2 linked regions of the Prochlorococcus marinus XMU1408 genome follow. The protein of the gene in region 1 binds, or shares a complex with, the protein of each later gene. Links are inferred from orthologs where the notes say so. Each region holds a gene or a part of one and is shown on either strand. Other genes may lie near its edges.

Region 1 (4,103 bases):
ATAAATTGTTCGGTGCACATGTTTATGAAGAAAAATGGGCTGAATTAAACAGCAGTAGCACGGAAGAAGAGAGAAGACATTACTTCGATTGTCTAATGGCACCAATGTCTACCCAAGTCAATAGCATTATCGAAAAATTTGAAGACTTCGAGATTGATACGATAGTACCCGGACATGGACCTGCAATCAGCGGTAGTTGGAGGAGTTTATTAAACAACTACCAAAGCTGGGGAGAAAGCCAAAAATACAGCAACTTAAGAGTTGCTCTATTGTTTGCAAGTGCATATGGAAATACTGCTGCTATTGCTGATGCCATTGCTAGGGGAATTAGTAAAACAGGGGTCAAAGTTAAGATTATTAATTGTGAATTCACCGCATCAGATAACTTAGTCACTGAAATTCGTAAAGCAGATGGATATTTAATTGGATCGCCAACGTTAGGAGGACATGCACCTACCCCGATTGTTTCAGCACTTGGCTCTCTTTTGGCTGAGGGAGATAGAGGAAAGCCGGCTGGAGTATTTGGAAGTTATGGATGGAGTGGGGAAGCTCTTGATTTACTTGAAAAAAAGTTAAAAGATGGAGGCTTTAAATTTGGATTCGAACCTATAAAAATCAAATTTAGTCCTGATCCTTTAATGATTAAAAAACTTGAAGAAACAGGTATTCAATTTGGTAAGCAATTAATTAATGCAAAATTACGGCAACAAAGAAAGGCTAATGTAGGTTTAAATACAAGTAAAAGTGATCCAACAATTAATGCACTCGGAAGAGTCGTCGGATCACTATGTATATTGACTGCTCAAAAAGGAGATGAAGATAATCTTATTAGCGGAGCTATGGTTGCAAGTTGGGTTAGTCAAGCAAGCTTTTCTCCTCCTGGTATTACGATTGCAGTCGCTAAAGAAAGAGCTGTAGAAAACTTACTTCATACAGGAGATAACTTTGCTCTAAACATTTTAGAGCAAAACAATCACCAAAGCCTCCTTAAACAATTTCTCCAATCATTCAAACCTGGAGATAATAGATTTAACGATCTAGAAATTAAATTAAGTCCAAGCAATCAGCCTTTATTAAACGAAGCTTTAGCTTGGCTGGAGGGTACAGTTAGTCAACGAATGGAGTGTGGGGATCATTGGCTGATATATGCTGAGATTAAACATGGAAAAGTCATTAAAAAAGATGGAGTAACAGCAGTTCATCATCGAAAAACCGGAGCGAACTACTAGATCCATTACAAAAACGACATCATCCATTCACTCTTCCCTTTTGATTCACAATGTCTAATAAAAAGCTTCTTGTTATAGCTGCTAGTAATGGTGAAAATCTCAAACTAGCCAAAAGATTTCTAGTTGCATGCAAAGAACTAAATTACTCATGTGAATTACTTGATTTGACGGAATCCAAAAATGATTTACCTATATTTAATCCACGTCATAATTCAAAAGATAAAGCACCAGAAAATCTTAAATCGATTAATACTCAAATGGAGAGCCACTCTCACTGGGTCATTTGTGCGCCAGAATATAACGGCTCAATTCCTCCAATTCTTACAAATGCAATAGCTTGGCTTTCTGTACAAGGAACAGATTTTCGCAGTTTATTTAACGAGCGTCCAATTGCAATTGCAAGTTTTTCCGGAGGAGGGTGTATGGAATTATTACTTTCGATGAGAGTTCAATTAACCCATCTTGGAGCTTTAGTCTTAGGTCGTCAATTAGCTACGAATAAACAAAAAATTGCTGAGGATAAGTCAATCAACGCAATTCTAAATCAATTACTAAAACTTAATCATTCTAATCTTTAGTTCTAATTCACTCATCATTAGATTTTTGCTCATACCATGTCTCTAATATTTTTCTTGCCATGGGTAAAGCATGAACTGAACCGCCACCAGGAGTATTCTGAGCAAAAGCAACAATAACTATTTCTCCAGAATCATAAGGTGCAAAGCCAGCAAACCATGCATGATCAGCCCCTCCACTACTATCTTCAGCCGTTCCTGTTTTGCCGGCAACAGGAGGAAGAACAGAGGTGTCTAAATTTATTCCTATACCAGTACCATTAGTTACTACTTTTCGAAGACCTCGACGAATTGTATCTAATGTTGAATCTTTAATATCTACCTTCTGTAAATATTTTTCAGATCTCCAATTTTTTTTAGCATCAACTAAATGAGGAGTTATTAGATAGCCACCATTGGCAAATACTGCATATGCACGTGCCAATTGTAATGGAGTAACTTGAACAACCGATTGACCAATAGAGGCGCTAGCCAGATCCTCTACAATCCAAGGGGTTTCTCCAGGTTTACCCCAACCACGACCTTCAGCAGCCCATTCCTTATTCCCAACTAAACCCTTATTCTCATCAAAAATAGTTTCTATACCTGTGTAATTATCGAAGCCAAGTTTGATTGCAGCATCATACAAAGCATTTGATCCAGCCCAGACTCCAACCTGATAAAAAAATGTATTACTAGATACTCTAAGTGCATCTTCATATCCAATCCAACCAAAACCTCTTCTATTATATTCTGGAAAACAATGGCTACCATATGTAATACAAGGAACCGTATTCAATTTTCTACTGGCAGGAACTTTACCACTTTCCATACCTGCTATAGCAGTTACAGGCTTCCATGTACTCCCTGGATCGTATGCATTAAATGCTCTACTCAAAAGAGGATCCTTCTTTGACAAAAATAAGCTGTCATATTGAAAACTTGTAAAAGGTTGAGAAAAAAAATTAAGGTCAAAAGTAGGTTGACTCGCAATTGCTCTAATTGCACCTGTACGTGGATCAAGCGCTACTATTGCTCCACCAACTTTGTCAGATAATACTTTTTCTGCAGTACGTTGCAGATCTAAATCAAGAGTTAACCTTATATCCTTTCCAGCTCTGGGTAATTTCAACCCTAAACTACGCTGAACTGTACCTATTGCGTCGATCTCCAGCATTTCGCCTCCCCATTTACCTCTCAATTCAGATTCAAAAGCAGCTTCTATACCTTTTCTTCCAATTCGATCAGATAATTTATACCCTTGTTCTGAAAGTTTAGAAAACTCTTTTTGAGTTATCAACTGGGTATAACCCAAAGCATGAGCTGCTAGTGACTTATAAGGATAATTTCTAATTAAATCAATATCTATCTGAGCACCATATAAATTATTTTCTTGTTCTTTAAACCTAACTACTTGCTCCTCAGATAAATCAGTTAATAATATTTTTTTATACGGAGTATCTAAATTATTTCTATTAAAAGCAATCTCTAATTTCTTAGTAGAAACATTTAACAAATCAGATAAAGACCTTCTTAAATCAATCCATTCACTATTAGTTATAAGTCTAGGTTGAACTGATAAAGAATAAAATAATTTATTATCCGCTAGAACCTTTCCATTACGATCTAATAATCTTCCTCTTATTGGTGGATTAGCAATTAGCTTAATTCTATTTTCTTCTGAAAGTTTTTTATAGTAAGAGCCATTAATTATTTGTATCCAAAAAAGACGAAAGCCAGTTATTGAAAAAACAAAACAAATAAACAAAAAGAAAACTAGAGGTTGATTAAAAGCACCTACATGCTTTTTAGAACTTAAATAGAATTTTTCCTTTTTCTTCATTTCTAAAATTCAAAATATTTTTTTATCATCTATGTTTTTGAGTCATTGAAAGATGATCACTTAATTCATCTAATTGACTATCAATTCTTCTTAAAATTGAAACTAAAGAATCTTGATCATTAATGTCACAATCAGGATGAGTTTCTTCAACAGTCACATCAACTGAGACAATTGGATGACCTAGACCAGGAATAATTTGATCAATTTTGTCCCTTACTGTCTTCGCAGAACTTTCTCCATGAACCTGAAATTCTGAAATTGGATCATCTGATCTAAATACATTGACTATTGTCTTCAATCCACCAGTTTTAGCTTTGTTAAGCATACCCATACCAAAAGGCAAGGCAGTCTCCATTGCAAATAAATGCAACTCTCTTAAGTGATCTTTAGCCATAATGGCCTTGCAAAAGCTACTTCAGGATACTTGTTTCTGACGTTGGAAAGTAAGGAGTACAACTATTATTTGAAATGCCAATA
Region 2 (3,509 bases), on another replicon or contig:
CAAGACCTTCAGAATCACTCAAAACTTTTGGCAAATCTGAAGTGATGTCAAGAATAAGTTTTAACCCTTTTCGCTCTAGCTGATTACTCCAAACGGGAGAAAGCATTGTGATCATTTTACCTAAATCAGTTAGAGCTAAATTAGTTTGTTCTGGCTTGCTTCTCTCCAACTCAACTGCATTAAAAATCAAACCAAATCGATCAATTTGTTCTGTACATTCAATATCTATTTGCTTCAAACGATTTGCAACAACTTTAGGTAAATCTTGCTTTCTCATAAGAGATCTTATCAAAGTTCTGATTGTCGCCAAAGGAGTTCTAATTTCATGTGTCAAAGCTTCAAGCAAGGTGATTTCATTACTTTTTGAACTTGATTTATCATCATCATTAATTATGTTGTCTGGCAAAGTCTGGATATTTAAACTTGGTGCAATATCTGCCAAACGTTGAGATAATAAAGGCCAAAAGACTTTGGATAGATCATCATTTGTTTTTAACTGACCCATCTCTTCAAGAGCGTTTCTAAGATTATTAGCCTGTTCAATATTTTCTGTATTCAATCTATTATCAAGCAATGTTAAAAGATCACTCAAAGTTTCAGGATCACTGCGCATCAATAATTTGCGCTCATGACATTCACCTTCTAAAGCAAGTGCAATCTGAATTTCAGGAGTAATAACTATTAGCAAAGGATCATTCCCATCTTCCTCAAGAAGAGTCAATCGCTCATAGTTTGAGGAATCACTATGAATATCCATCGAAACTGATTGACTGGGAGGCAATATCCCCACAGAAGGATTTGCAAGATTAAACAAATCCTTTGGTGCCCAAACCCATCCTTGAAATTTCTTCAATAATTTTGGTTCATAAAGAGCCGGTAATGGAGAAGACAGCCACAAACCTCTAGTCAGATTCATAGGCATCAAAATATCTGACTGCAGAGTATCCAACGCTGCCCACCACATTCTTCGCACTGCAGATTCACTGCATGAAGTGTTAAGGACGCCTTGAGCCATCCTTTTTTGTAAATCTTGAATTGTTACTAGAGACGAGCTCACACAAACCTCCTGACTTTATACAATCCTTTAAATCCGTTTGATTGAATAGATTTTGAAGGATGAAAAAGCATAGAAAGCAGAGTTGAATTTTCTGGAAGAATTTTTATCTGACTATTTTGCTTAAATTGAATTGAGATCCTCTCAATCAATCTGTGCAAAGAAGCAAATGAAAGACTTATTGAACAAAATAGGATAATGGGACCTAACTGGTCTATATATCCAATAGTTAAAAAGGTAATTAAACCTTCTAAAGCAAATACTTTTACATAACAAGATAACTAATTTAGTGAAAATATTGGTTTATTCAGATAGTGAGGATTTCTTTCCTTTACATGAAGGATAAAACTAATCACTCATTCTTCCCGATAATAAATCCAATCAAAACTGAAACCTCTATTCCTAATCATTTAAAATTTTTTTTAAGCTACACATCAATTAAAGCTTTTGATCAGAGATTTTTTCTTATAGATTGACCTCTTCTAGAGACAGATAAACAAAAACCTAAACTTATAAAATTAACTAATAAAGCAGTCCTTCCATAGCTCATAAAAGGTAATGGAATTCCTGTGACAGGACCAAGACCAATTGTCATAAATATATTCACCATAATCTGAAAAATAAACATTGAAGCTATTCCAATCACAATTAAAGACTCAAAGTTTGTTCGAGCTTCAATAGATATTCTTATTAATCGAAAAATTAAAATAAAGAATAAAAATATAACCAACAAAGAACCTAAAAAACCAGTTTCTTCTCCAAGAGCACTAAAAATAAAATCAGTATGTTGCTCTGGTATAAATTTTAGTTTTGTCAATTGTCCTTGCATTAGACCTGAGCCAATCAAGCCTCCTGATCCAATACCAATTTTGCTTTGGAGCATATGGTAACCACCACCTAATGGATCTTGAGTGGGATCAACAAAAATAATTAATCTATCTCTTTGATAATCCTTCAATACATTTAACCAAAACCAAGGAGTAATTTTTGCTATACAAGAATGAAATAAGATTACAAGTAATGTTAATAATTTTTTTTTGGGTAGAGATTTATACGCTAAAAAACCAATTATTGGTATCCAAATAATCAGACCTATTTTGTACAAGCATGCAAGTAAACCTGTCACCAAAGTAGCCAAAATAATAAATGCCCATTCATATGGCATTCCTGACCAATACAACATTCCAAGTAGTATTGCTCCAAAAACAAGAGATGTTCCAAGATCAGGCTGTAAAAAAACCAAAATCCAAGGTAAAAAAGAAACTAATAAAGGTTTCGTTAAATGAGATAAATCAGCAAACCGCCGTCGATCTAAAATCGAAGCTAAGACCAGTATTAAAGTTATTTTTGCAACCTCCGATGGTTGAATATTGAAACCAGCAAAACTGAGCCATCTCTGAGCACCAAGGGCAGAAGTACCACTAAAATTTACATATAGAAGTATTAAAAGAGTAATTAAGTATATTGGGAAAATATATTTTCTTAAACCTTCCAAAGGAAATTGAGCAATAAAATAAATAATTAAAAAACCAATATAAGCCATAATTGCATGTTGATACCAATCTGTAATTCCAATAACTCTTTGAGTACTCGCAATTAAAAAACATGATAAATGTACTAAAATAATAGGTACAATCCAAATTATATAATCTACATTCTTCCAAAATTTTTTATTCCTAATTAGATTCAACCCAGATATTTTTTTACGGCCAAAGTCAATCATAATTGTAAGTTAGTATTTAACAGATAGTGAATTACTAACCGTTCTAGCAAGTTCTAAAAATACCTTTGCTGTTATTGAATCTCGAGACGTATGAACGACTGGAAGATCATTGCCTGTACCCGAATAGATGTCTGTTTCTATTGGTATCTGAGCAAGTAATGGGACATTGTTTTCTTTAGATAATTGTTTACCTCCACCTGAACCAAAAATCTCATAAGATTTTTGAGGCTGATCTGGAGGAATGAAATAAGTCATATTTTCAATAACCCCAAGGATAGGAATATTCATTTGTTTAAACATTGCCAACCCCCTTCTTGAGTCTTGAAGGGATACATTTTGTGGAGTTGTCACTATGATCACACCTGCCATAGGCACTGCCTGAGCCAATGAAAGTTGAGCATCTCCAGTTCCAGGAGGAAGGTCTACTATCAAAAAATCACGTTCTCCCCAAGAAGCTTGATATAAAAATTGCCTAATAATTCCATTCAGCATTGGTCCACGCCAAATAACTGGCTGATCTTGATCAATTAATAATCCCATTGAAACCATGCCGATTCCGCAGGTTTCAATGGGAATAATCTTTTGATCAGAACCAGAACCACTAACTTCAGGTGTTATTTCACTCACACCAAGCATATAGGGGGTATTTGGACCATAGATATCCGCATCAAGCAAGCCAACCTTGAACCCATTTTGACTTAGTGCACACGCTAAATTCACCGCAATCGTACT

The links.
Region 2: the proteins of mrdA (region 1) and rodA are in contact, whole or in part, in a crystal structure (PDB 6PL5), measured with the Thermus thermophilus proteins. The link is inferred for Prochlorococcus marinus XMU1408 from one-to-one orthologs. Residues at the interface, in WP_223903432.1 of Thermus thermophilus: Arg4, Ile5, His6, Leu8, Ala9, Phe12, Ala15, Leu16, Leu19, Gly20, Arg22, Ala23, Trp24, Leu26, Gln27, Val28, Tyr31, Tyr34, Leu36, Leu43, Thr45, Asp47, Lys156, Gln157, Gly158, Ser160, Val184, Leu201, Glu202; in WP_223903423.1 of Thermus thermophilus: Phe161, Val165, Phe168, Val169, Leu172, Pro198, Tyr199, Glu202, Tyr211, Arg212, Asp213, Gln220, Val221, Gln223, Ser224, Ile226, Ala227, Ile228, Gly229, Ser230, Gly266, Phe267, Val270, Leu274, Tyr277, Gly278, Leu281, Phe285, Leu289, Arg297.

The regions. Positions count from the first base shown.
Region 1 is NZ_QJUE01000001.1:52,047-56,149, forward strand. The notes cover bases 1,221-4,103. They hold mrdA (penicillin-binding protein 2), read right to left. Parts: upstream 3,627-4,103; coding sequence 1,815-3,626; downstream 1,221-1,814. Other genes in these bases: DNJ73_RS00230 (diflavin flavoprotein), read left to right, coding at 1,221-1,229; DNJ73_RS00235 (NADPH-dependent FMN reductase), read left to right, coding at 1,280-1,807; DNJ73_RS00245 (hypothetical protein), read right to left, coding at 3,652-4,020; DNJ73_RS00250 (hypothetical protein), read right to left, coding at 4,037-4,103. In the rest of the region: more of DNJ73_RS00230, read left to right, coding at 1-1,220. UniProt on the Escherichia coli protein: Catalyzes cross-linking of the peptidoglycan cell wall. Responsible for the determination of the rod shape of the cell. Is probably required for lateral peptidoglycan synthesis and maintenance of the correct diameter during lateral and centripetal growth.
Region 2 is NZ_QJUE01000006.1:46,265-49,773, forward strand. What follows is about bases 642-3,426. They hold rodA (rod shape-determining protein RodA), read right to left. Parts: upstream 2,778-3,426; coding sequence 1,506-2,777; downstream 642-1,505. Other genes in these bases: DNJ73_RS08740 (sensor histidine kinase), read right to left, coding at 642-1,057; DNJ73_RS08750 (Mrp/NBP35 family ATP-binding protein), read right to left, coding at 2,787-3,426. In the rest of the region: more of DNJ73_RS08740, read right to left, coding at 1-641; more of DNJ73_RS08750, read right to left, coding at 3,427-3,509. UniProt on the Escherichia coli protein: Peptidoglycan polymerase that is essential for cell wall elongation. Also required for the maintenance of the rod cell shape. Functions probably in conjunction with the penicillin-binding protein 2 (mrdA).